DNA from 3 places in the Streptomyces sp. NPDC007983 genome. Region 1 is predicted to be linked to each of the others. Evidence: riboswitches for the same ligand, from Rfam matches in the RefSeq annotation. Region 1 holds a riboswitch; each other region holds the start of a gene.
What was found. Region 1 has a riboswitch for thiamine pyrophosphate ahead of ACFZCY_RS27165 (thiamine ABC transporter substrate-binding protein). Riboswitches for the same ligand answer to the same signal wherever they lie in the genome.
Positions count from the first base shown of each region.

Region 2: it holds a riboswitch for thiamine pyrophosphate, as region 1 does, so the genes downstream of both, ACFZCY_RS25810 (cytosine permease) here and ACFZCY_RS27165 (thiamine ABC transporter substrate-binding protein) in region 1, are expected to answer to the same signal.
Region 3: it holds a riboswitch for thiamine pyrophosphate, as region 1 does, so the genes downstream of both, thiC (phosphomethylpyrimidine synthase ThiC) here and ACFZCY_RS27165 (thiamine ABC transporter substrate-binding protein) in region 1, are expected to answer to the same signal.

Region 1 is NZ_JBIBJI010000009.1:127,399-129,655, reverse strand. It holds gene rlmN (23S rRNA (adenine(2503)-C(2))-methyltransferase RlmN) at 39-1,145, shown strand; TPP riboswitch at 1,211-1,314, shown strand; gene ACFZCY_RS27165 (thiamine ABC transporter substrate-binding protein) at 1,309-2,257, shown strand, end outside.
Region 2 is NZ_JBIBJI010000008.1:283,843-286,099, forward strand. It holds gene ACFZCY_RS25800 (dihydroxy-acid dehydratase) at 1-29, shown strand, start outside; gene ACFZCY_RS25805 (triphosphoribosyl-dephospho-CoA synthase) at 100-987, shown strand; TPP riboswitch at 1,001-1,096, shown strand; gene ACFZCY_RS25810 (cytosine permease) at 1,079-2,257, shown strand, end outside.
Region 3 is NZ_JBIBJI010000001.1:566,123-568,379, forward strand. It holds gene thiC (phosphomethylpyrimidine synthase ThiC) at 1-984, opposite strand, end outside; TPP riboswitch at 977-1,093, opposite strand; gene ACFZCY_RS02680 (YibE/F family protein) at 1,163-2,257, shown strand, end outside.

The DNA of each region.
Region 1 (2,257 bases):
CGCGGGGCCTTCCGCATGTCTGCGACACTGGTACGGCCATGCCTAAGCCCGGAGAACTCACTTTCGCCGTGCCGCGTGGGGCCAAGAAGCCCCCGCGGCACCTCGCCGACCTCACGCCCGCCGAGCGCCGCGAGGCCGTCGCCGCCCTCGGGGAGAAGCCCTTCCGGGCCGGTCAGGTGTCGCGTCACTACTTCGCCCGCTACACCGACGACCCCGCCCAGTGGACCGACGTACCGGCCGCCGCGCGCGAGAAGCTCGCGGCCGAGCTGCTGCCGGACCTCATGAGCGTGGTGCGGCACATCAGCTGCGACGACGACACCACCCGCAAGACCCTGTGGCGGCTCTTCGACGGCACGCTCGTCGAGTCCGTGCTGATGCGCTACCCGGACCGGGTCACCATGTGCATCAGCTCCCAGGCGGGCTGCGGCATGAACTGCCCGTTCTGCGCCACCGGCCAGGCGGGTCTGGACCGCAATCTGTCCACCGCCGAGATCGTGCACCAGATCGTCGACGGCATGCGCGCGCTGCGCGATGGCGAGATCCCGGGAGGCCCGGCCCGGCTGTCCAACATCGTCTTCATGGGCATGGGCGAGCCGCTGGCCAACTACAACCGGGTCATCGGCGCCATCCGGCGGCTCACCGACCCCGAGCCGGACGGCCTGGGCCTGTCCCAGCGCGGGATCACCGTCTCGACCGTGGGGCTGGTCCCGGCGATGCTGCGGTTCGCCGACGAGGGCTTCAAATGCCGGCTCGCGGTGTCCCTGCACGCGCCCGACGACGAGCTGCGCGACACCCTCGTCCCGGTCAACACCCGCTGGAAGGTGCGCGAGGTCCTGGACGCGGCGTGGGAGTACGCGGAGAAGTCGGGCCGCCGGATCTCCATCGAGTACGCCCTGATCAAGGACATCAACGACCAGGCGTGGCGCGCCGATCTGCTCGGCAGGCTGCTCAAGGGCCATCGGGTGCACGTCAACCTCATCCCGCTCAACCCGACGCCCGGCTCCAAGTGGACGGCGTCCCGGCCCGAGGACGAGAAGGCGTTCGTGGCGGCCCTGGAGGCGCACGGGGTGCCGGTGACCGTCCGGGACACCCGGGGGCAGGAGATCGACGGGGCGTGCGGCCAGCTGGCGGCCACGGAGCGCTGACCACCGGCTGATACGGTGCCTTCGCACCACCGTCGTACAACCATCCAGCGACGACGCACAAATGAACATTCCGACAGGGGAGCGCGACAGCGCTGAGAGTGCGGCCCGGCCGCAGACCCTCCAACCTGATCCGGGTCATACCGGCGTAGGGAGTCAGCCCAGCATGAACAGCCATCTTCGGCGTGCCGTCACCGCCGCCCTCGTGGCCTCCCTCGGCGCCGGCGTCCTCGCGGGCTGCGGTGGGGGCGCGGCGGACGGCAAGGACTCCAAGATCGTCACCCTGGTCTCGCACGACTCGTTCGCGGCGTCCAAGGCGGTCCTCAAGGAGTTCACGCGCAAGACCGGCTACAAGGTGCGGGTGCAGGCCGGTGGTGACGCGGGGGCCGCTGTCAACCAGGCGATCCTGTCCAAGGGCCATCCGCAGGGCGATGTGTTCTTCGGCGTGGACAACACCCTCCTCTCCCGCGCGCTGGACAACGACCTGTTCACGCCGTACGAGGCGAAGGGGCTGGACAAGGTCCCCGCGGCCTTCCAGCCCGACCGGGCGAAGCACCGCGTCACACCGGTCGACTACGGCGACATCTGCGTCAACTACGACCGCGCCTACTTCGAGCGCGAGAAGCTCGCGCCGCCCAGGACGTTCGCCGACCTGACCAAGCCCGCGTACAAGAACCTGCTGGTCACCGAGAACGCCGCCACCTCGTCCCCCGGCCTCGCCTTCCTGCTCGGCACCGCCGCCCGCTACGGCGACCACGGCTGGCGGGACTACTGGAAGAAGCTGCGGGCCAACGGCGTCGAGGTGGTCGACGGCTGGGAGCAGGCGTACTACGACCGCTTCTCCGGCTCGGCGGGCGGCGCCAAGGGGGACAAGCCGCTCGTCGTCTCGTACGCCTCCAGCCCGCCCGCCGAGGTGGCGGACGCGAAGTCGAAGCCCGTCAAGGCCCCGACCGGGGTGGCGGACGGCACCTGCTTCCGGCAGACGGAGTTCGCCGGGCTGCTGAAGGGCGGGGGCAACACCAAGGGCGGCAAGGCGCTGCTGGACTTCCTGCTGACCAAGCGCTTCCAGGAGGACGTACCGCTGAACATGTACGTCAATCCGGTGCGCGAGGACG
Region 2 (2,257 bases), on a different contig from region 1:
GATCCTTCGTGGCCAGGGAATCGCACTGACGGGCCCGCACACAGCGGAATCACAGGAAGGGCCCAGGCCCGGGAAAGGTTCGCCCCCTACCCTCCGGGCATGCCCACGACGCGTTCCATGGACGAGGCACTGGCGCGGACCGCCGTACGAGCCCTGATCTCCCAGGCGGAGCTGACCCCCAAACCGGGCCTCGCGGACACCCGCGACCTCCAGGCCCGCGCCACCGGCACCGATCTGCTCGCGCTGCGCTGGTCGGCCAAGGCGCTGGCCCCCGGGTTCACGGCCATGGCCGCCGCCGCCCGCCGCCCCGGCGAGCCGACCCGGGCGCTCCGCGAGGAGCTGGGCGCCATCGGCCGCTGCGCCGAGTGGACCATGGCGCGGGCCGGCGGCGGCCCGGCCACCGGCCGTCCGCACCACGGGGCGCTGTGGGTGCTGGGGCTGCTGGTCGCGGCCGCCGCCCTGCAGCCCGGCGCAGCCCCCCGGGAGCTGACCGCCACCGCCCGGCAGCTCGCGACCCACGCCGACCGTGGCGCCCCGCGCAGGCCCTCGGCGGGGTCGCAGGTCTCCGCCACCTACGGGGCGGCGGGCGCGCGCGGCGAGGCGCGGGCCGCCTTCCCGCACGTACGCCGCGCCCTGGACGCCCTGTCGGCGGCGCGCGCAGCGGGCGCCACCGAGACCCAGGCCCGCCTCGACGCGCTGCTCACCGTGATGAGCACCCTCCAGGACACCGGCCCGCTGTACCAGGCGGGGCCGCCCGCCCTCCGGAGGGTGCAGGACGGGGCGCGCGGTGTGCTGGAGGCGGGCGGCACCGCGACGGCCCCGGGCGCCGCCGCCCTCGCCGCCTTCGACGCCGAGCTGCGCGAGACGGGCGTCGCGCCCCGGGGAAGCGCCGCGCTGCTGGCCGGGGCGCTGTTCTTCGACACGCTCCCGGCCGCGGCCCGGCCCCTGGATCGCCCCCGGGGCCGGGACCACGGGGCGAGGGGTTAGCCTTAAGGGCGCTCCACCGGACACGGGGTGCCCCCACGCGGGGGCTGAGATCACACCCGTCGAACCTGAACCAGTTAATACTGGCGGAGGGATGTCATCGATGCCACGGCCGCATGCTGCCACCGATCCGGCGTTCACCGGCGCGGAATCCGTCTTCGACGGGCGGATGCCCACCGCGCCCGGGGATCTGCGCGTCGAGGCGCGCGGGATCGCGCCGGTGCCGGAAAGCCACCGCTACGGCGGGCCGGGGCGCCTGTTCACCGTGTGGTTCGCCCCGAACCTGACCATGACCGGCGTGTTCACCGGCACCGTCGGCATCTCTCTCGGCCTGGACTTCGCCACCGCGCTGGCCGCCGTCGTCCTGGGCACCCTCATCGGCGCCGTACCCACCGCGTATCTGGGCACGTGGGGCAGCCGGACCGGGGCCGGGCAGCTGCCCCTGGCGCGGTTGGCGTTCGGCCGGGGCGTGGCGGTGCCCGGCGTCCTGCAGTGGCTGTCCTCGGTCGCCTGGGACGCGCTCATCGGCCTGTTCGGCGGTGACGCGCTGGCCCGGCTGTGCGGGCTGCCGTTCTGGCTGGGGGTGCTGCTCATGATGGCCGCCCAGGGGGCGCTCGGGGTGCTGGGCTACGAGGCCATCCACCGGATGCAGAAGCTGATGACCTTCGTCCTCGCCGCCGCCTTCGCCACCCTGGCCATCCGGCTGCTCGACGGCGTCCACCCCGCCGCCACCGGGTCGGCCCACGGCGCCGACCGCGTCGGCGCGTTCGTCCTGACCAGCACGATCGCCCTGAGCCTGGCGCTGTCGTGGGCGCCGTACGCCAGCGACTTCAGCCGCTATCTGCCTCGCGCCACCTCCCTGCCCCGCATGTTCTGGTGCACCCTGCTCGGCGTCACCGTGTCCTTCGTGGCCGTGCAGGCGCTCGGGCTGTGGGGGGCCTCCGTCTTCACCGACCAGACCGCCCGCGGCGTCGACGCGGCCCTGGGCGGAGGGGCGCTCGGCGCGTTCGGACTGCTGGCCGTGGCGCTCGCCGCGCTGTGCAGCAACGCCATGAACGACTACAGCGGCTCCCTGGCCCTGCAGACCGCCGGTGTCCGCATCCCCCGGCCGCTGGCCGCGGCCCTCGCCGCCGCGCTCGGCTTCCCTCTGGTGCTGTGGATGCACGCCGCCGACACCACCGCCCGCTTCCAGAACGTGCTGCTGTTCGTCGGCTACTGGATCCCCGGCTTCGTCGCCGTCGTGGCCGTCGACTGGTTCGCCCGCGCCCGGGCC
Region 3 (2,257 bases), on a different contig from region 1:
GTGGGTGTAGAGGAACGACTCCTGATGGTGGGCCAGGCACCAGGCGGCCATGATCGAGCCGCCGCGGGAGACGATGCCGGTCTTGCGGCGGGCGGTCAGGGGGACGTACGGCAGCCGCACGCCCGCGTGCACCGTCATGTAGTCGACGCCCTGCTCGGCCTGTTCGATGACGGTGTCCTTGTAGACCTCCCAGGTCAGCTCCTCGGCCTTGCCGTCGACCTTCTCCAGCGCCTGGTAGAGCGGCACGGTGCCGATCGGCACCGGGGAGTTGCGCAGCACCCACTCGCGGGTGGTGTGGATGTTGCGGCCGGTCGAGAGGTCCATGACCGTGTCGGCGCCCCAGCGGGTCGCCCAGGTCATCTTCTCGACCTCTTCCTCGATGGACGAGGTGACGGCGGAGTTGCCGATGTTGGCGTTGACCTTCACCAGGAACCGCTTGCCGATGATCATCGGCTCGATCTCCGGGTGGTTGACGTTGGCGGGCAGTACGGCCCGGCCCGCCGCGATCTCCTCGCGGACCACCTCGGGGGAGACGTTCTCGCGGAGCGCCACGTACTCCATCTCCGCGGTGACCTCGCCCCGGCGGGCGTACGCGAGTTGGGTGACGGCGGCGCCGTCACGGGACCGGCGGGGCTGGCGCGGCCGTCCGGGGAAGACCGCGTCGAGGTTGCGCAGGCCGCCGCGGGGCGAGGTGTGTTTGACCCCGTCGTCCTCCGGCCTGGCCGGGCGGCCGGAGTACTCCTCGGTGTCGCCGCGGGCGATGATCCAGTTCTGCCGCAGCGGCGCGAGGCCACGGCGGACGTCGGTGTCGATGTGGGGGTCGGTGTACGGGCCGGAGGTGTCGTACAGCGTCACGTCCTGGCCATTGGTGAGGTGCACGCGACGCACCGGGACCTGGATGTCCGGGCGGGAACCCGTGACATATCCCTTGTGCCAGCCGAAATCGCCGGCGTTTTCGCGCATGTGTGCATCCTGCTGAGTCATGAGACCCACTCCCTACGCCGGCATTACCCGGTAACAGGTTCAGCGGTCGGCGCAGCTGTCGCGTCAGCGCCCTCTCAGCCCGGTGCTCCGAGCTCCCGCGATTGCAAAGGTGCCCCCACGCTAACGGTTTCCCCGCATCCCTGAACAGGGGGCCTCGCTCTCTTGCGATGATGCGACGGTGACCGCGACACAGCAGGACCATCCGCCCGAGCAGCCCCACGTGCCCGGCCAGGCCCACTCCCACGGCCACAGCCATGCCCATGCGCACGGCCCGGCCGCCCCCGTCTCCGCACGCCTCCGCAAGGTCATCGCGGTGGTGCTCATCCCCTTCGCCGTCGCCGTCCTCGCCGGGCTGGTCGCGCTGTGGCCGGGCAGCCCCGAGCACACCACGCACGGCCGCAGCGGGCTCGGCTTCGACCAGGAGACGGCCGCCGGACGGGTGGTGAAGGTGGAGGAGGTCGACTGCGCCGACGTCAACGCGCAGCCGCAGGCACCCACCGAGCCGGGTCAGCAGGGCGGCGCCCCGGCGCCCGGCGGCGGGACGGGCGGCGGCGCGACCGGCGGAAGCGGCGGCGGGGCCACCGGCGGCGGGAAGAGCGTCTGCGAGCGGGCCACCATCGAGGTCACCTCGGGCAAGGACAAGGGCCGTACGTTCCCCGAGATCGTCCAGCCGAACGCCTCACGGAAGTTCAGCGCCGGGCAGGAGCTGAAGCTGAGTTACGCGCCCAAGGCGCCGAAGAACCTCCAGTACTCGGTCTCGGACGTGGACCGCTCGTTCCCGATGGCGCTGCTCGCCGGGCTGTTCGCGCTCGTGGTCGTGGCCGTCGGCCGGCTGCGCGGCGTCTTCGCGCTGGTGGCGCTGGCCATCAGCTTCGGGGTGCTGACGCTGTTCATCCTCCCGGCGATACTGCAGGGCTCCAATCCGCTGGTGGTCGCGGTCATCGGGGGCAGCGCGATCATGCTGCTCGCGCTCTACATGTGCCATGGGCTGAGCGCCCGGACCTCGGTCGCCGTGCTCGGCACCCTGGTCTCGCTGCTGCTGATCGGGGTGCTCGGCTCGCTGTTCATCGGCTGGGCGGCGCTGACCGGCAACACCGACGACCAGACCGGTCTGGTGCACGGCCTCTATCCGGGCATCGAGATCAAGGGACTGCTGCTGGCAGGGGTGATCATCGGTTCGCTGGGGGTGCTGGACGATGTGACGGTCACCCAGACCTCGGCGGTGTGGGAGCTGCGGGAGGCGGACCCCACGACGAGCCGCCGCAAGCTCTAC